One region of the Inquilinus sp. CA228 genome, then DNA from elsewhere that is predicted to be linked to it. Evidence: riboswitches for the same ligand, from Rfam matches in the RefSeq annotation. Region 1 holds a riboswitch; each other region holds the start of a gene.

Region 1 (4,785 bases):
GCGGCGGCATCATCACCTACGAGGCCGGCGGCAAGCAATTCATTGCCGTCGCGGCCGGTGACAACAATGGCACCTATCAGACGAAGGGTCAGAACACGATCGTCGTGCTCGGCCTTCCCTGAGCACGACGATCTGCCGCGCCCGTGGTCCCTGAGCGCCCGGACCTCAAACAACGGAGATCATGTCATGTCACACCGCTCCCTTGTCCGCTGCCTCGTCGCCGCCGGATGCAGCGCCGTGGCCGTCCTGTCCGGCGCGCCGCCGGTCCAGGCCCAGGACCCTCAGATCAGTCCTGTCCTTCCCGGCGACATCGGCTCGGGCGCCACGAACGCCACCCTGGCCGAAGCCAGCACGTTCGCCTGGCAGGAATTCATCGCCCTGAACTGGCCGGCCGCGCAGCTGAACGGCACGGTGCAGCGCGGCCAGGCGGACATGGGCGCAAAGTTCGGCCAGGCCGGAGCGACGCCGTTGGTGTGGGAGAGCTACAGGCAGAAGGTGGAAATATTCCCCGGCGCCAACAACGCCATCCCCCCGCACGGCGCCGATAGGCCAGGCACTCCGCAGGACCCCTACAACTATAGCGATCCGCCGCTATACCTCTATTCCGGCGGGACCATCCCCAACGGCGGCGTCGTGGACGCCTGCCCCGGCCAGGACCCCGTGGCTCAGCCCGCCTGGGTCAACCTGGACGAAACCAGCCAGATCGGTTTGGACCAGATGTACGCCGGGATCGTCGATGTCCCTGCGGCGACACAGCCCAACAGCGCCCCGCAACTGATCCGCTTCCTGGCCAAGGCGAACCAGACGGAATACGACTACATCGTCGGAAACAAGCTGTGGTTCACCACCGGCGACGCCTACACGAACCGGATCACGACGTGGCAGGCCGCTCTCGGAAACGGCCAGCCGCCCGATCCCAACTCCGTGATCACGCTGCCCGCCGGCACGGTCGAAGTGAAGGCCGCGTGGCGGCCGCTGGCGAACGGTGAGGATCCCAGCCATTTCCATATGACCACCGTCCGCTACTATGAGCCGGGTTCGAACGGCAATCCCTGCTATCGGCAGGACCAGTGGGCCCTGGCGGGCTTGCACATCATCCAGAAGACGCCGTCGGCACCCTATTTCGTCTTCGCCACCTTCGAGCAGGCGGACAACGTGCTGAACGCCGACGGCGTCGCGACGGAGGACCCCAACGGCAAGGTGGTGATCCCCACCGCCGGGCCCAACACGCCCGCCCTCGTCTATACCGACGACCCGAACACCCCGACCGTGACGACGAATCCCGCCAACACCTTCTGCGACACTCCCGGCAAGCGGCTCTACTATCAGGAGCTGCCGCCCGGCACGCCGCCGGACGGCACGCCGGTCGGCGGCAATATCTGCGTGGATGCCCGCTACGAGGCCATCCCGCCCGTGGTGCAGGCTGCCAATTCCACCTTCCACGGTCTCATTTCGGCTTACAACGCCGAAAACAACCTGAATTCCCCCTGGCTCTATTACAAGCTGGTCAGTGTCCAGGCCGTGCCGCTCAATCTTGCGGACATCAGCACGGATCCCGACAGCACGCGGCAAATCGGCAATTTCTACCAGGCCAACATCGTCGTGGAGACGGATTACACGCTGCAGCAGTTTCTTGGCCGCATCGCCGCCGACCAGGCCCCCACACGCTATCCGTCCCAAGGCACGTCGCAGAATTTCCAGAATGTCCGCGTGGCCGCAGGCAGCCAGTTCACCACGTACCAGATGGGCGGCTGCATGGGCTGTCACGGCAACGCCCAGGTGGGAGGAACGGATTTCAGCTTCATCGTCGGCGGCAACAGCTTCAACACGACGCCCGACACCCCCGAAGCCAACCCTGAGAAGCAGGCGCTGTACCTCTCCCTGTTCGGCAATCCGCTCCCGGCGGACTTCAAGAAATAGGCCGCGGTCCGGGAGCGATTCAGAAAGGGCTGCGATTCCGGTCGCAGCCCTTTCATTGTCGCCCTTCGCCCGGCCGCTCGAGGCTACGGACATCCCGGCGGAGCCGAAGCGCCGCCGGCCTTCGGGCGCCGGGCCGCCGGCCGCGAAACCGGACAGTAGCTGAGAGACCGGCTGTCCCGACCTTGAATCCGTCATGGCGAGCCCCGCAGGGGCGTGGCCATCCGGCGGTGCCGTGCCGGGATCTCCGCCTCGATTGACCGGCTCTCGGCGTCGCTGAGAGGCCGTCTTGAAACTCGCTGCGACGAGTCGGCTGGCGTGGTTCTCGAGAACCGGCGCGCAGCGGACTTTTGGGTCCGTGAGCACCGGAAGCGCAGAGAACCGCGTCAGACGACCGGCGCAGTAGAGTTTCGAGATGGCCTCTGATACACATCGCGGCGACGGTTCCCCTATGGGATCAAAAGGGAACACGGTGGCGCCCCCCAATCAATTGCGAGGGGGGCGGAATCCGTGGCTGCCCCCGCAACTGTCAGCGGATCGCCGAGCGTCCTGGTGGCCTCTCAAGGGCCATGCCACTGCCCGCAACACGGGTGGGAAGGCCGACGCGAAGCCATGATCCGCGAGCCAGGAGACCTGCCGTCGCAGCGCAATCCGTTTCCCGGGCGGGGTGGCCCGGGCAGGAGGTTTTCGTGACGGCATTCCGATCTTTCTCTTCGCATGTCCTGGCCCTGGCCGGGCTTCTCATCCTGTCGCCGGCGGCCCGGGCCGACCCGACGCAGTACCCGCTGACGATCCGCAACTGCGGCGTCGACGTCACCTTCGCCAAGGCGCCGCAACGCGCCGTGGCGATCGGGCAGAGCAGCACCGAGATCCTGCTGTCGCTCGGCCTGGCCGACCGCATCGTCGGCACCGCCGTCTGGTTCGGGCCGGTGCTGCCAGCCTACGAGGCGGCGAACGCCAGGATCCCGCGCTTGGCCGACAACGATCCCAGCTTCGAAGCCGTGGTCGGCAAGGAGCCGAAGCTGGTGACGGCCCAATTCGAATGGCATGTCGGGCCGCAGGGCTCGGTCGGCACCCGCGAGCAGTTCGCCGGCCTCGGCATCCCGACCTACGTCTCGCCGGCCGATTGCGTCGAGAAGGACAATTCCGGCGGCGGCGACGGCGTGCGCAAGCAGCTGTTCAGCATGGACCTCGTCTATCAGGAGATCCGCGACCTGGCCCGGATCTTCGACGTCGCCGACCGCGGCGAGGCTCTGGTCGCCGACCTGCGGCGGCGCGAGGCCGCGGCCATCGCCTCGGTGGCCGGCGCCCGGCTCGACAACGTGCCGATGGTGTTCTGGTTCTCCAGCAAGGAGGTCGCGGGCGAGGCCTTCGTCGCCGGCAAGAACGGCGTGCCGGCCTGGATCCTGCAGCAGCTCGGCGCCCGCAACGTCATCACCACGGAGGAGGAGTGGCCGCTGGTGAGCTGGGAGCGGATCGCCGCCGCCAACCCCGCGATCATCGTGATGGCGGAGATGAGCCGCCGCCGCTACGCCGCCGACGACACTGCGGTGAAGCAGCACTTCCTCGCCACCGACCCGGTGGCCAGCCAGCTCGAGGCGGTCAAGCACAAGCATTTCGTGGTGATGGACGTGCAGGCGATGCAGCCCTCGATCCGCGCCGTCGACGGCATCGAGGCGGTGGCCCGCGGCATCAAGAGCTTCGGTCTCGGGGGGTGAGGCCGCTTTTCGGCGACGGCTGGGGCGTCCGCGTCCTGCTGGCCGTGCTGTCGCTGGCGGCGCTGGTCGCGGCCATCGCCCTGGCCGTGTCGATCGGCGAGATGGCGATCCCCCTGTCCACCACGTTCCAGGCCTTGGGCAACCGGCTGTTCGGCGCCGGCTTCGCGCTCAGCCCGATCCAGGAAGGCGTAGTCTGGGACTACCGGCTCAGCCGCGCTTTGGTCGCCGCCTGCTGCGGCGCCGCGCTGGCCCTGTCCGGCGCGATCCTGCAGGCGCTGCTGCGCAACCCGCTGGCCGAGCCCTATGTCCTCGGCATCTCCGCCGGGGCGTCGACCGGCGCCGTCGCGGTGATGATCGCGGGCTTCGGCGGTGGCGCCATTTCGCTCTCCGGCGGCGCCTTCATCGGCGCCGTCCTGGCCTTCGTCCTGGTGTCGCTGCTGGCGGCCGGGGTCGGCGGCGGCATCGACCGCGTCATCCTGGCCGGCGTCGCCGGGTCGCAGCTGTTCAACGCGCTGACCTCCACCATCGTCACCACCTCGGCCAATGCCGAACAGGCGCGCGGCGTGATGTTCTGGCTGCTCGGCAGCCTCGGCGGGGTGCGCTGGCCGGATGTGCAGGTGGCCGTGCCGGTCGCGGCGATCGGCTTCGTCCTGTGCATCCTGCACGCCCGCGCGCTCGACGCCTTCACCTTCGGGGCGGATGCCGCCGCCTCGCTCGGCATCGCCGTAACGCGGGTGCGGGTGGTGCTGTTCGCGGCCACCGCGGCGATGACGGCGACCATGGTCAGCATCGTCGGGTCGGTCGGCTTCGTCGGCCTCGTCATTCCCCACGCGGCGCGCTTCCTCGTCGGGCCCGGCCATGCAAGGCTGCTGCCGGCCTCGGCGATGATCGGCGCCATCTTCATGGTGCTGGCCGACATCGTCTCGCGCACCATCATCCCGCAGCAGATCCTGCCGATCGGCGTGGTCACCGCCCTGTTCGGCGCGCCGGCCTTCGCCGTCCTGCTGTACCGGGCGAGGCGGGCGGCATGACCATCGCCACGCACGACGTGCGCTGGGCCGCTGGCGGCCGGATGATCGTCGACGGCGTCACGCTGGAGGCGGCGCCCGGCCGGATGCTGGGCCTCTTGGGCCCGAACGGGGCCGGCAAG
Region 2 (4,785 bases), on a different contig from region 1:
GCGGGGATTCCTGCAGCCGGCGCTGAAACGGCAGAATCTCTCGGTCTTCACCCGGGCGCTCGCCGAGCGGATCATCATCGAGGACGGGCGGGCGACCGGCGTCGTTCTGCGCCAGGACGGACAGGAGCGTCGGCTGCGGGCGCGGGCGGAGGTCATCGTCTCGACCGGCGCGGTGGCGACGCCCGCCCTGCTGGAGCGATCGGGCATCGGCGACGGGGAGCGGCTGCGGCAGCTCGGGATCGAGGTCGTGCGCCACCTGCCCGGAATCGGCGAGAACCTGCAGGACCACCTGCAGCTTCGGCCGATCTTCAAGGTCGCCAATGTCCCGACGCTGAACATGCAATACCGGTCGCTGCTGCGCCGCGGCCTGATGGGGGCCGAATACGCCCTGCTGCGGCGCGGGGCGATGACCATGGCGCCGTCGCAGCTCGGCGCCTTCACCCGCTCGGCGGCGCAGTACGAGACACCCAATCTGCAGATGCACATCCAGCCGCTGTCGCTCGACAAGTTCGGCGACAGCATGCATCCGTTCCCGGCGATCACCACCAGCGTGTGCAATCTCCGCCCCGGCAGCCGCGGCTCGATCCATGCGCGGTCGAGCGACCCCGCGGCCCCGCCCGTCATCGCACCCAATTATCTGGCAACGGCGGAGGACCGCCAGGTCGCGGCCGATTCGATCCGAATCGTCCGGCGCATCATGCAGCAGCCGGCCATGGCCCGGTATTCGCCGGAGGAGCTGCGGCCCGGCCCGGAACTGACGTCGGACGCGCAGCTGACCGCGGCGGCGGGGGATGTCGGCACCACCATCTTCCACCCGGTCGGGACCACCAGGATGGGCGTCGACGGCGATCCGATGGCCGTCGTCGACGGCTGCCTGCGGGTCCGGGGCGTCGCCGGTCTGCGGGTGGTCGATGCGTCGGTCATGCCGACGATCACCTCGGGCAACACCAACTCCCCCACCATCATGATCGCGGACAAGGGCGCGGCGATGATCCTCGACGCGGCGCGCTGAGACGCCGGCCCGGCCGAGGATCTGCCGGAACCGCTACTGGCAGGCCTCGCAGGTCGGGTCGTCGATCGGGCAGACCATCGGCGCCCCGTCGGTCAGCGTCAGTTCCTCCGCGGCTGGGGCCGGCGCAGGGGCCGCAACCGGCGCCGGGGCGGAGACGGCGGTGAGCTTGCCGTCGGTGCCCTTCAGCGTCGACTTCTCGACATGGGTCGCGCTCATCGCCCGCAGATAGTAGGTGGTCTTCAGCCCGCGCTTCCAGGCCAGGCGGTACAGCGTGTCCAGCTTCCGGCCGTTCGGGTTGGCGATGTAGAGGTTCAGCGACTGGGCCTGGTCGATCCATTTCTGGCGCCGCGCCGCCGCCTCGACCAGCCAGGAGGCGTCGATCTCGAAGGCGGTGGCGTAGAGCGCCTTCAGGTCGTCCGGCACCCGGTCGATGGCGCCGAGGCTGCCGTCGAAATACTTCAGGTCCGAGATCATCACCTCGTCCCACAGGCCGAGCGCCTTGAGGTCGCGGACCAGGCCGGGATTCACCACCGTGAAGTCGCCCGACATGTTGGCCTTGACGTAGAGGTTGCGGAACGCCGGCTCGATCGACTGGGCGACGCCGCAGATGTTGGAGATGGTCGCCGTCGGCGCGATCGCCATGGTGTTGGAGTTGCGCATGCCGATGGTGCGCACCTGCTCGCGCAGCTCGCTCCAGTCGAGAGCCGCGGAGCGGTCGAGGTCGAGCACGCCGTCGCGCGCCTCGGCCAGCAGCTCGATAGAGTCGATCGGCAGGATGCCCCGGCTCCACAGCGAGCCGTCGAAGGACGGGTAGCGCCCGCGCTCCGCCGCCAGGTCGACCGAGGCGGAGATGGCGTGGAAGCTGATCACCTCCATGCTCTCATCGGCGAAGCGCACCGCGGCGTCGGATGCGACCGGCAGGCGCAGCGCCTGCAGCGCGTCCTGGAAGCCCATAATGCCGAGCCCGACCGGACGGTGCCGCAGGTTGGACCGGCGCGCCTCGGGGATGGTGTAGAAGTTGATGTCGATGACGTTGTCGAGCATCCGCATCGCGGTGCGGATGGTCCGCTCCAGCCGCGCCCGGTCGAGGCCAGGGCTTCCGTTAGAATTGGCGCCGATGTGGTTGGCGAGGTTGATCGAGCCGAGGTTGCAGACCGCGACCTCGTCATCCGAGGTGTTCAGCGTGATCTCGGTGCACAGGTTCGAGGAGTGCACGACGCCGACATGGCCCTGCGGCGAGCGGATGTTGCAGGGGTCCTTGAAGGTCACCCAGGGGTGGCCGGTCTCGAACAGCATGGTCAGCATGCGCCGCCACAGGTCGAGGGCGCGGACCTGCCTGTGCACGCGGATCTCGCCGCACACGGCCTTCGCCTCATAGGCCTCGTAGGCGGTCTTGAACGCCGGGCCGTACAAATCGTGCAGGTCGGGCACCTCGTCCGGCGAGAACAGGGTCCAGGGACCGTCGGCCTCGACCCGCTGCAGGAACAGGTCCGGCACCCAGTTGGCGGTGTTCATGTCATGGGTGCGGCGGCGGTCGTCGCCGGTGTTCTTGCGCAGGTCGAGGAATTCCTCGATGTCGACGTGCCAGGTCTCGAGATAGGCGCAGACCGCGCCCTTGCGCTTGCCGCCCTGGTTCACCGCGATGGCGGTGTCGTTGGCGACCTTCAGGAACGGCACGACGCCCTGCGACTGGCCGTTGGTGCCGCGGATATGGGCGCCCAGGCCACGCACGCGGGTCCAGGAATTGCCGAGGCCGCCGGCGTATTTCGACAGCAGCGCGTTGTCCTTGACCGCCTTGAAGATGCCGTCCAGGTCGTCCGCCACCGAGGTCAGGAAGCAGGAGGACAGCTGCGGCCGCGGCGTGCCGGCGTTGAACAGCGTCGGCGTCGAGCACATGAAGTCGAAGGAGGAGATCAGGTCGTAGAACTCGATCGCCCGCGCCTCGCGGTCGATCTCGCGCGCGGCCAGCCCCATGGCGACGCGCATGAAGAAGGCCTGCGGCAGCTCGAAGCGGATGCCCCCGGTCTGCAGGAAGTAGCGGTCATACAGCGTCTGCAGCCCGAGGAATTGGAACTGCAGGTCGCGCTCCGGCTTCAGCGCGGCGGACAGCCTCGCCAGGTCGTAGCGCGCCAGCTCCGGATCCAGCAGGTCGACCGCGATGCCCTTCTTCACATAGGCCGGGAAGTACTCGGCGTAGCCCTGCACCATCTCGGCATGGGTGGCGCGGGTCGGCCGGCCATGGACGAAGCTCAGCGCCTCATGCCGCAGCAGGTCCAGCAGCAGCCGGGCGCTGACCTGGCTGTAGTTCGGCTCGGTCTCGATCAGGGTGCGGGCCGCCATGATCGGTGCCAGCGCCAGCTCGGCCTCGCTGATGCCGTCATAGAGGTTGCGCCGGGTCTCGGCCAGGACTGGCCCGGCGGCGACATCGTCCAGGCCGGCGCAGGCCTCCTCGACCAGCCGGACCAGCCGCGCCTGGTCGAGCGGCGCGCGGCTGCCGTCGGCCGCGGTGACATGGAGCGCCGGCGCCACCGGCGAGGATTCGGTCTTGGCCGCGGCGGCGGCGCGCTCGCGCGACCGCTCGTCGCGATACAGCACATAGGCGCGGGCGACCTTGTGGTGCTCGCCGCGCATCAGGGCCAGCTCGACCTGGTCCTGGACCTCCTCGATGTGGAAGGTGCGGCCGTGGTCGGCGCGGCGGGCCAGGGCGCCGACGATCTGGCCGGTCAGCCCCTCGACGATGTCGTGCACCCGGCGCGAGGCGGCGGCCCCGGCGCCCTCGACCGCCAGGAAGGCCTTGGTCAGCGCCACCGAGATCTTGGATTCGTCGAAGGCGGTGACGGCGCCGTTGCGGCGGATCACCTGGTAGGCCGGCTCGGCAGACGCGCGGGGCGCCGCCGGGATGGCGGGTGCGCCGGCGAGCGCGCGGTCGGATTCCTGGATGGCTGACATCGGCAAACCCCATGATCGTATTGGGGCTTGGGCCGAAGATGCGGAGTCGGCAACGCACCGGCAAGCCGGCGCGTCTCGCTCATCGCACCGCCGGGACACCCCGCCCGAGGACGCACTACGCAATCACGGACCGGTCTCCTGGCTCGCGGTCGGCGGCCCCTCCGTCTCGCCTTCCCGGCGGGTCTCTCCGCCAGTGACTCAAGACGACGGAAGGTCCTTCCGCTTACAGTTGCGGGGGCAGCCCCGGCTTTGCCGTCAAGCGGCGCACCGGATTCCCTGTAGCGCCCGTGATGTCTAGATATTGACGTCTTTGTGACGGTCGACGTCAATACCTAGTTGGTGCCGTCGCAAACTTCGCAATCCAAGTTCGTTTTCGGCTCCCCGGATGCAATCCCGGAATCGCCGCTTCCCACCCTGCGCACCACGCGCCGGGTTATGCTGCAAAGGTCATGACCGACGCCCTCTACCCTCCCCCGCCCTGGCGGCTGCGCGGCACGGTGCAGGCGGCGCTGTGGCGGGTACCGCGGGCGGCGCTGCCGGGGCCGCTGCCGGCCGGCGCCGGGCCGCTGGGCTGGGGCCGGAGCGCGCTGCTGGCGACCGTGCGGGCGGAGTGGCAGCCGGGCGGCGACCTGGCTTATGCCGAGCTGGTGGTCGCCGTGCCGGTGCGGCTGGGGCGCCGGATCGGCGTCACCATCACCGCCGCCTGGGTCGACAGCCCCGCCGCGCTGGCCGGCGGCCGGGCGCTGTGGGCGATCCCGAAACGGCTGGGCCGGTTCGAGGCCGCAGTGGGGCGGACCGAGCTGACCGACGCGCAGGGGCTGGTG
Region 3 (4,785 bases), on a different contig from region 1:
GGCCAGCCGGCGCGGGTCCATGCCGGCGGCCTCGTAGTATTCGTCGACCAGCGCCTCCAGATCCTTCAGCGGGCCGTAGCTCTCGGCCCGGGTCAGCGGCGGCGTCAGGTGATCGATGATGACGGCGGCCGTGCGGCGCTTGGCCTGGGTACCCTCGCCCGGGTCGTTGACGATGAAGGGGTAGAGATGCGGGACAGGGCCGAAGGCGGCCTCCGGGAAGCAGTCCTGCGACATCGCCAGCGCCTTGCCCGGCAGCCATTCCAGGTTGCCGTGCTTGCCCATGTGCACGATCGCCTGCGCCCCGAAGCCCTGCCGCAGCCAGGCGTAGAAGGCCAGGTAACCGTGCGGCGGCACCAGCGCCGGGTCGTGATAGGTCGCCTGCGGGTCGATGTTGTAGCCGCGCGCCGGCTGCACGCCGATGACGACATGGCCGAAGCGATGCACCGCAAGGCGGAAGGCGTCGCCTTCGACGAAGGGATCAGCTTCGGGCGTGCCCCAGCGGGCCGTCACTGCGGTGCGAACGGCCCCAGGCAGGTCGTCGAAGAAGGCGCGGTAGTCGGCCAGGGGATAGGAGACGCCGCCGGAGCGGCCGGCCCGGCCCTCCAGCGCATTGGTCGGGCCGGCGGAGACCCGGGCCATCAGGGCGGTGGCATCGGCCGGGACGTCCTCGACCCGGTAGCCGGCGGCGGCCAGGGCGCGCAGCACCTCGACGGTTCCGGCCGGGGTGTCGAGGCCGACGCCGTTGCCGAGCCTGCCGTCGCGGTTCGGGTAGTTGGCCAGGACCAGCGCGACCTTGCGCCCGGCCGGAGGCGTGCGGCGCAGCCCGGCCCAGGCGGCGGCGAGGTTGGCGGTGAAATCGATCCGGTCGGGCACCGGGCGGTAGGACACCACGGTGCATTCGGTCAGGGGATCCCAGCGCGCCTCCGACTTGAAGGACACGGCGCGGGTCAGCACCCGTCCGTCGATCTCGGTCAGGGCGACATTCATCGCCAGATCCTGGGCCGACAGCCCGCGCGTGCCGTCGCGCCACGCCGCCTCGCCGCCGCCGGCGAACACCACCTGCAGGACGGGGCAGTCCGCCGCGTCGAAGGGCGTCGGCTGGGCCGGGCCGCCGGGGCTGGAGACGGCGAAGCTGGTTGCGTTCAGAATCACCGCCGGCGGGTGGCGGGCGAAGGCTTCCGCCACCAGCTCGGCCGAGACCGCGTCCTTGAGGCTGGAGACGAAGATCGGCAGCGGGTTCAGCCCGCGCTGCCGCAGCGCCGCCGCCAGCGCATCGACCGGCGCCAGGTTCCCGGCCTGCACCAGGGCGCGGTAGAAGACGAGGCCGATGACGGGGGCGCCGTCCTGCCAGCGCCCGGCGATCTCGGCATAGGACGGGTGCCGCAGGTCGGGCCAGTACAGGCCGGCGCGCAGCAGCGGCCGGGGCTCGGCCCAGGGCAGGTCGTGGCCGGCCAGGGTGGCGGCATAGGCCAGGAAGCTGCGGGCGTTCTCGATGCCGCCCTCGACCAGATACCGCCACAGCCGCCCCCTCGCCTCCGCCGGCAATGTCGAGAGGTCGTCGAGATCGGCATCCGGCTTGTCGTCACCCGGCAGCACGGCCAGCGCGATGCCCTCGCGCCGGCAGGCGGCGTGCACCTGCTCGATGCCATAGCGCCAATAGCCGGCCCCGCCCAGCAGGCGCACCACCACCAGCTTCGCCCGGCTGACCACATCGTCGACATAGGTGTCGACCGACAGGTTGTGGCCGAGCTGCAGCAGGTTGGCCAGGCGCAGTCGCGGAAACTCCTCGCCGAAGCCGGACCGTGCCGCCGACAGGCAGGCGAGCTCGGTGTCCGCCGCGGTCAGGACGACGATGTCGCCCGGGCTCTGGCCCAGATCGACCGCCTCCGACCCGTCGGCGATGCTGCCCGGCCTGGTGGCGAGGAGATGCATCAGGCCGCCAGCGCCGCGGTGATGGCGGCGCGGTCGAGGCCGCGCTCGCCGATCACCACCAGGGTGGTGCCGCGGGCCTCGTCGGTGCGCCAGGCGCGGTCGTAATAATGCTGGATGCGGCCGCCGACCGCCTGCACCACCAGCCGCATCGGCTTGCCCTCGACCGCAGCGAAGCCCTTCAGCCGCAGGATGTCGTGCGCCTCGATCACCGGCTTCAGCTTGCGCGCCAGGGCGTCCGGGTCGACCACCGTGCCGAGGTCGACATGGAAGCTCTCGAAATCATCGTGGTCGTGCTCCTCCTCCGCATCGTGATGCGAGGGACGCGCCGCCAGGTCGTCCTCGGCCGCGGCGCCGAGGCCCAGCAGCACCGCGGCGTCGATGGCGCCGTGCCGGGCCTTGACCACCTTCACCCCCGGCCGCAGCTGGGCGGCGAGATCGGTGGAGACGGCGGATAGCGAGTCGTCGTCCAGCAGGTCGGTCTTATTCAGGATCACCATGTCGGCGCAGGCCAGCTGGTCCTCGAACAGCTCCTCCAGCGGGCTGTCATGGTCCAGCGCCTCATCGGCGGCGCGCTGGGCCGCCAAGGCCTCCTCGTCCGGCGCGAAACGGCCCTCCGACATGGCGGCGCCGTCGATCACGGTGATGACGCCGTCGACCGTCACCCGGGTGCGGATCTCCGGCCAGCCGAAGGCCTTGACCAGGGGCTTGGGCAGGGCCAGGCCGCTGGTCTCGATCACGATGTGCTCCGGCGGCTCGGCGCGGTTCAGCAGCTTCTCGATGGTCGGGATGAAGTCGTCGGCCACGGTGCAGCAGATGCAGCCATTGGCCAGCTCCACCACATCCTCCTCGCGGCAGGTGGCGTCGCCGCAGCTGCGCAGCAGGTCGCCATCCACGCCGACATCGCCGAACTCGTTGATGATCAGGGCCAGCCGGCGGCCATTCGCGGTCTGCAGCAGGTGGCGGATCAGCGTGGTCTTGCCGGCGCCGAGGAAGCCGGTGATAACGGTGGCCGGAATCTTTGCGGGCATGGGGATCCTTCAGGCGGATTTCAGGGTCAGGGGAAGGCCGGCAGCGACGAAGACGACCTTGGGCACGGCGGCGGCCACGGCCTGGTGCAGGCGCCCGGCATGGTCGCGGAAGGCGCGGGCCAGGGCGTTGTCGGGGACGATGCCGAGCCCGACCTCGTTCGACACCAGCACCACCGGGCCCGGGGGCGCGGCGAGCCAGCGCACCAGCCGATCGGTCTCGGCGGCGATGTCGCGGTCGGCATGCATGAGATTGGACAGCCAGAGGGTCAGGCAGTCGACCAGCACGGCGCGGCCGGGGCCTGCCACCTGGCCAAGCGTCTCGACCAGATCCAGCGGCGCCTCGACCGTGCGCCAGCGCGAGCCGCGCTGCGCCTGGTGGCGGGAGATCCGCTCCACCATCTCGGCATCCCAGGCCTCGGCGGTGGCGAGGTAGACGCAGTCGCCGGGCTGGCTCTCGACCAGCGCCTCGGCATGGCGGCTCTTGCCCGACCGGGCGCCGCCCAGCACCAGCGTCGCCGCCGCCAGCTCAGCCATGGATTGGTCGATGCAACACGCCCTCGCCCTTCGCTCGGCCGGACAGGGCTTGGACGCCGGAGACGGTGCCCGCAGGCGCCGCGCATCCCGCGCCACCGGTTCACCCCGCCCGGCGGTTCGCACGCATCGCCTCGCCGGCAGGTCTCCTGGCTCGCGGGTCATCGCCTGCCTCCGCCTTCCCGGCCATCGGCCAGTGGCTGTCGGAGGTGGGCTCGCCGCCTACAGTTGCGGGGGCAGCCGCGGATCAGGCCTGAAAGGACAGACCGTCCCGCGTTCCCTTTTCACCCCTCTGGCGTCCGCCTTCGGGGAACCGGCTGCGCGATGGCGGCACAGTAGGCGGCGCGGGACGGGTGGTCAATCGATGGCGCGGCTCAGGCCGCGGCGAGGCGCCGGCCGACGGCTTCCAGGACCAGGCGATGGGCCCGCTCGACGATGTCCTCCATCGACCGGGACTTCGCGAACATCGCCGCCGCCCGCAACCGGACCTCGTCCCGCGTCGGGAAGCTCGGGAGATGCGCCTTGGCCAGCAGGTCCACGGTCTTGTGCTGCGCCGTCGCCAGGGCGTCACGGAGGTCGGCCAGGGTCGGCGCATGGGCGTGGGCCAGCGCCTCGTGCAGCGCCGCCGCGATCCGCTCCGTCGGGAAGCTCGCCGCCAGCTCGGCCGCCGCGCGCTCGATGATCTTGCTGCCGAGGCGCTGCTCGTTGCGCAGCACGGCCTCGGGCGGAGTTTTGAGGTTCCAGACCACGCCGCACCAGGACAGGACTTTCAGGATGTAGAAGGTCGGGTCGACCTCCCACCACCTGAAGCCCTGGCGCACACTGCTCTGATAGGCGTGGTGGTTGTTGTGCCAGCCCTCGCCCATGGTCATCAGGGCGAGCAGCCAGTTGTTGCGGGAATCGTCGCCGGTGACATAGCGCTTGCGGCCATGCACATGGGCCAGGGAATTGATGCAGAAGGTGCCGTGATAGACCAGCACCGTGCTCCAGACGAAGCCGACCACCAGCCCGGGCCAACCGCCGATCAGGAAGGTGATCGCCGCCAGGATGACGGCCGGGGTCAGCTCGTATTTGTGCAGCAGCATCAGCTCGGGATAGCGCGCGAAATCGGCGATCTTGCTCAGATCCGTGGTGCGGTGGCGGGTCGAGAAGATCCAGCCGAGATGGGCATAGACGAAGCCCCGGTGCCGGGGCGAATGCACGTCCTGCCCGGTGTCGGAATGGAGGTGGTGGTGCCGGTGCTTGGCGGCCCACCACAGCGTGCTCTTCTGCGCCGTGCTCTGCGACAGGAAGG
Region 4 (4,785 bases), on a different contig from region 1:
CGCACGGCCAGGCCCCGCCGCTGCAGCGGCGGGATCACCGGCCCCCAGGACGACCCGTCCGCCCAGGCGCCATGGACCGCGACGATGGTCACCGGTCCCTCGGAACTCCCTCCGGCCATGATCATAACCTCTTTAATTGATTTAAAGAGGTTATGAGTCAAATGGTCATAACTTGTCAATGCGGATTTGAGAGGTTACTTATCGGTAAGGTGATCCCATTCGAGGCCGACCGAAGTGAGCCACCAGCTGCCCCCCGCGATGTTCCTCGCCGACGCGCTCGGCCTGGACTTCCTCAACTCGATCGCGACGCCGGTCGACACCCCGGTCGACTGGCTGCCGGACGGTGACGGTCTGCTGTCCTGGCTGGCGCAGGCCGGGATGGTCCCGGAGACCGTCCTGGCGGAGATGCGGGAGCGGGCGATGCCGGGCGAGCTCGACAGCGTGGCGGCGCAGGCGCGCGGCCTGCGGGACTGGTTCCGGGGCTTCGTCCAGAGCCGGAAAGGCCGCCCGCTGACCGCGGATGCGCTGCAGGACCTGCAGCCCCTGAACCGGCTGCTGGAGCGGGACGAGGGCTACTCTCAGATCGTCGTGGGCGGCGGCGGGCTGGCGCTCGGCCCGTTCCGGCGCTGGCGCTCGCCGGACAGCCTGCTGCTGCCGATCGCCGAGGCGATGGCAAGGCTCGTCTGCGAGGAGGACTTCACCCACGTCAAGGCGTGCGAGGGGCCGGTCTGCACGCTGATGTTCGTCGACCACACGCGCGGCCATGCCCGGCGCTGGTGCAGCATGGCGCTGTGCGGCAACCGCGCGAAGCAGGCCGCCCACCGCCACCGTCTGAAGGAGAAAAGGGGGGAGGGGTGACGCTTCCGCCGCCCCTCCCACCCGCGATCAGGCAGCTTCGCGCAGCTGCCGCGCGGCCGCGACCATGTTGACCAGGGCCGGCCGCACCTCGGCCCAGCCGCGGGTCTTCAGGCCGCAATCGGGGTTGATCCAGATCTGCCGGTCGGACAGGCGCTGCCGGGCGAGCCGCAGCAGCGCCGTGATTTCCTCCACCTCCGGCACCCGCGGCGAATGGATGTCGTAGACGCCCGGCCCGATCTCGTTCGGGTACCGGTAGGTCGTGAACGCGTCGAGCAGCTCCATCGTCGAGCGGGAGGTCTCGATCGAGATCACGTCGGCATCCATCGCGGCGATGGCGTCGATGATCTGGTTGAACTCCGAATAGCACATATGGGTGTGGATCTGGGTCTCGTCCCGGACGCCGGAGGCGCACAGGCGGAAGCTCTCCACCGCCCAGTCCAGATAGGCCTTCCAGTCGGACCGGCGCAGCGGCAGGCCCTCGCGCAGCGCCGCCTCGTCGATCTGGATCATCGCGGCGCCGGCCTCCTCCAGGTCCAGCACCTCGTCCCGGATCGCCAGGGCGATCTGCCGGCACGCCTCGCTGCGGGGCAGGTCGTCGCGCACGAAGGACCAGTTCAGGATGGTGACCGGCCCGGTCAGCATGCCCTTGACCGGCTTCTCCGTCACCGACTGGGTATAGCTCCACCACCCGACGGTCATCGAGCGCGGACGCGACACGTCGCCATACAGCACCGGCGGCCGGACGCAGCGCGAGCCGTAGGACTGCACCCAGCCATGCCTGGTGAAGGCGAAGCCGGCCAGCTGCTCGCCGAAATACTGCACCATGTCGTTGCGCTCGAACTCGCCATGCACCAGCACGTCGAGGCCGATCTCCTCCTGCCAGCGGATGGTGCGCGCCGTCTCCTCCTTCAGGAAGGTCTCGTACTGGCCGTCGGTCAACGCGCCCTTGGCATGGGCCGAGCGGGCGCGGCGGACCTCGGCGGTCTGCGGGAAGGAGCCGATCGTGGTGGTCGGGAACAGCGGCAGGCCGAAGCGCCGGTGCTGGGTCTCGGCCCGGGCCGTGAAGACGTTGCCGCGCCGGGCCATCTCAGCCGTCACCGCCGCCATCCGGGCGGCCACCGCGGAATCATGCACCTTCGGCGACGTCTTGCGCGCGGCCGCCGCCTTGGCAGAGGCGTCCAGCACCTCGGCCACCGCATCGCGGCCCTGCGCCAGGGCCCGGCCGAGCGCCGACAGCTCGCCCATCTTCTGCACGGCGAAGGCCAGCCAGCTCCTGACGTCGGCGTCGAGCTCGTTCTCCAGCTCCAGATCGATCGGCACGTGCAGCAGCGAGCAGGACGGGGCGATCTGCACCCGGTCGGCGCCGCGGGCGGCGACGATCGGCTCCAGCCAGCCCAGCAGCGCCGGCAGGTCGGCACGCCAGATGTTGCGGCCGTCGATCACGCCGAGCGACAGCACCAGCTCGCGCGGTGCCTTGTCGAGTGCGGCGGGAAGCTGGCTCGGCGCCCGCACCAGGTCGAGATGCAGCCCGGCCACCGGCAGGGACACGGCCGTCGCCAGGTTCTCGCCGAGGCCGCCGAAATAGGCCGCAACCATGATCTTCAGCTGCGGCGCCGCCTGTGCCAGCGCGGCATAGGCCCGGCGCAGCGCGGCACGGTCGGCGTCGTCGAGGTCCAGCACCAGGCAAGGCTCGTCGATCTGCACCCAGTCGGCCCCCTCGGCGGCCAGGCGCTGCAGCACCTCGGCATAGACCGGCAGCAGCCCGTCCAGCAGCGCCAGCGGGTCCGGCATGGAGCCGTGGCTCTTGCCGAGCTTGAGGAAGGTCACCGGCCCGAGCAGCACGGGGCGCGTCCGGTAGCCCAGCGCCTTGGCCTCGCGGTACTCCTCGACCGGCTTCAGCGAGGACAGGGCGAAGCGCTGCCCCTCGGCGAATTCAGGCACCATGTAGTGGTAGTTGGTATCGAACCACTTGGTCATCTCCTGGGCCGGCACGCCATGGCCATGGTCGTGGCCATGGCCGCAGGCGGCGTCGCCGACATCGGCCTGAGACCCGCGCGCCATGGCGAAATAGGTGGCCAGCGGCACCGGGCCGCCGGCCCAGCCATAGGCGGCGGGAATGGCCCCGACCATGACGCTGATGTCCAGCACCTGGTCGTAGAACGAGAAGTCGTTCGACGGGATCACGGTGACGCCGAGCGCGTGCTGGCGCGCCCAGTTGGCGGCGCGCAGCGCGGCCGCCGTCTCCTGCAACGCCGTCTCGTCGGACTTGCCCGACCAGAAGCTCTCGAGGGCCGACTTCAGCTCGCGGCGCGGACCGATCCGCGGCGTGCCGAGCGTGGCGACAGCCAGGGGGCTGATAGGAACGGAAGAAACAGACATCGGCTTGGACTCCAGATCTGGAGGCAAAGGCCGAGCGACGCGTGCGCGATCCACGGACGACGGGCGCCGGCGGAATCGCGAGCGCACCACCGGGACACCCCGCCCAGGGACGTTATGGTGTCGCGGCAGGTCTCCTGGCTTGCGGGTCGTCGCCTCGGTCCGGCCTTCCCGGGGCCTTGCGGCTCCAGTGACTCGGAATGGACCTCGGCTCGCCGCTCACAGTTGCGGGGGCAGCTCCGGCATCGCCTCGCGGCCCACCGGATTCCCTCTTAGCTCCGGCGCCCAAGGGGCCCGGAGAACCACGACCGGCCGACTCTGGCGATACGGGGGCGGGGCGTCAAGAGATACATAAAAACATCTTTATGTTTCTATGCTCGAATTGGCCTGCAGCTGGACCGTCGGTGCACGATAGGCGGTCCGCATTCGATCCTGAGCGGACGATCGCTGGTCCAACTGGCCTCCAAGAGGGGTGGCATATGCCACGTTGAGCCTTACCCACAAACACAACTGAACTCCGCACATCGCCGGCTTCGGCTTCCTCTTGCGGAGTCATCAGACAGACTAAAGCTCGACTAACCGTTTACGATTTTCGGTACTTGTCCCAAAAAAACATAAAAACAAAAATCAATAATACGAGAATTATAGCGAATTTCCCAAACAAGAATGCCAAATTCTGTGCTTCGAAGTCACCCTCGTGTCTATTTACGAAGCCTGTTACGCAAATCGGAATAATGAACATAAATATTGGTATTATGTAATACCACCTCCATTTCCTCTTTCCCTGATCGTCAGCAGAATTTTTGCTGTCCATCACAAGTTCCGCCATGATATCTCGGGGGGAATATTTGGCCTGCTTAGCCTAGGCTCCGCCAAACGCGCCTAATCGAGTCACGAGATGCTTTTATTCTGCCATGTTATCGAATGGCGGCAAAGGGGGAATCCGCCTTCGTCTACTTGGGAGACAGCGCCGCATGACCCCTATTCACGCTTGCGGCCGAGAGTTGTGGTGGCGCCGCTCCCCTCCTTTAGTCCGCTTTCCGCCCTTCGCGGACCTGTGCAGGCGCGTTGGAAAGTCCCCAGCGCAAGGACCTGACGATCCAGATGCGGCGGCCCCGCTCTGCCGATGGCACGCAGCGCTCGGTGAGCCGGTCTGGGCACCCTTCGAAAGCGTCGGATTTCCTGGCGCTCCGGCAGTGAACACAATGTTCATTGCGCTCATCCGTGACTATGGTTCATGATATGTTCTATGGATGAGGCGCAATCCGAACCGATCCGGCCGACCGATCCCGACATGAACTGGACGGGCTGGGCGCTGCACACGCTGCGCCAGGCGGTCGAGATCGACATGCGCTGCAAGCGGCTGACCGAGCGGCAGCAGGAGAGGGCCCATCTGGACCCGAAGGCGCCGCCCGATTTCGGCCTGATCCAGGCGCGCCTCACGCGCTCGGTGCGGCTGTCGATCGCCCTGACCGAGCGGATCCGCACCGGCTTCATGACGCGGCGGGACGAGCGGAAGGCCTCGGGCGAGGAGCAGCGCCGCCGGCAGCG

Evidence for each region. A riboswitch is a leader RNA that binds a small molecule or an ion and turns the genes downstream of it on or off. The one in region 1 is predicted to bind cobalamin.
Region 2: it holds a riboswitch for cobalamin, as region 1 does, so the genes downstream of both, ACTOWL_RS10925 (ribonucleoside-diphosphate reductase subunit alpha) here and ACTOWL_RS17220 (ABC transporter substrate-binding protein) in region 1, are expected to answer to the same signal.
Region 3: it holds a riboswitch for cobalamin, as region 1 does, so the genes downstream of both, cobU (bifunctional adenosylcobinamide kinase/adenosylcobinamide-phosphate guanylyltransferase) here and ACTOWL_RS17220 (ABC transporter substrate-binding protein) in region 1, are expected to answer to the same signal.
Region 4: it holds a riboswitch for cobalamin, as region 1 does, so the genes downstream of both, metE (5-methyltetrahydropteroyltriglutamate--homocysteine S-methyltransferase) here and ACTOWL_RS17220 (ABC transporter substrate-binding protein) in region 1, are expected to answer to the same signal.

What each region holds. Positions count from the first base shown of each region.
Region 1 covers NZ_JBQJIK010000031.1:70,947-75,731, forward strand. The annotation lists gene ACTOWL_RS17210 (pyrroloquinoline quinone-dependent dehydrogenase) at 1-122, shown strand, start outside; gene ACTOWL_RS17215 (hypothetical protein) at 238-1,920, shown strand; cobalamin riboswitch at 2,342-2,572, shown strand; gene ACTOWL_RS17220 (ABC transporter substrate-binding protein) at 2,607-3,635, shown strand; gene ACTOWL_RS17225 (FecCD family ABC transporter permease) at 3,632-4,666, shown strand; gene ACTOWL_RS17230 (ABC transporter ATP-binding protein) at 4,663-4,785, shown strand, end outside.
Region 2 covers NZ_JBQJIK010000018.1:22,641-27,425, reverse strand. The annotation lists gene ACTOWL_RS10930 (GMC family oxidoreductase) at 1-1,012, shown strand, start outside; gene ACTOWL_RS10925 (ribonucleoside-diphosphate reductase subunit alpha) at 1,046-3,961, opposite strand; cobalamin riboswitch at 4,073-4,265, opposite strand; gene ACTOWL_RS10920 (acetoacetate decarboxylase family protein) at 4,411-4,785, shown strand, end outside.
Region 3 covers NZ_JBQJIK010000016.1:93,520-98,304, forward strand. The annotation lists gene cobN (cobaltochelatase subunit CobN) at 1-1,932, opposite strand, end outside; gene cobW (cobalamin biosynthesis protein CobW) at 1,932-2,960, opposite strand; gene cobU (bifunctional adenosylcobinamide kinase/adenosylcobinamide-phosphate guanylyltransferase) at 2,970-3,494, opposite strand; cobalamin riboswitch at 3,614-3,824, opposite strand; gene ACTOWL_RS10265 (acyl-CoA desaturase) at 3,866-4,785, opposite strand, start outside.
Region 4 covers NZ_JBQJIK010000055.1:50,611-55,395, forward strand. The annotation lists gene ACTOWL_RS25245 (alpha/beta fold hydrolase) at 1-92, opposite strand, end outside; gene ACTOWL_RS25250 (CGNR zinc finger domain-containing protein) at 235-858, shown strand; gene metE (5-methyltetrahydropteroyltriglutamate--homocysteine S-methyltransferase) at 886-3,237, opposite strand; cobalamin riboswitch at 3,345-3,556, opposite strand; gene ACTOWL_RS25260 (hypothetical protein) at 4,484-4,785, shown strand, end outside.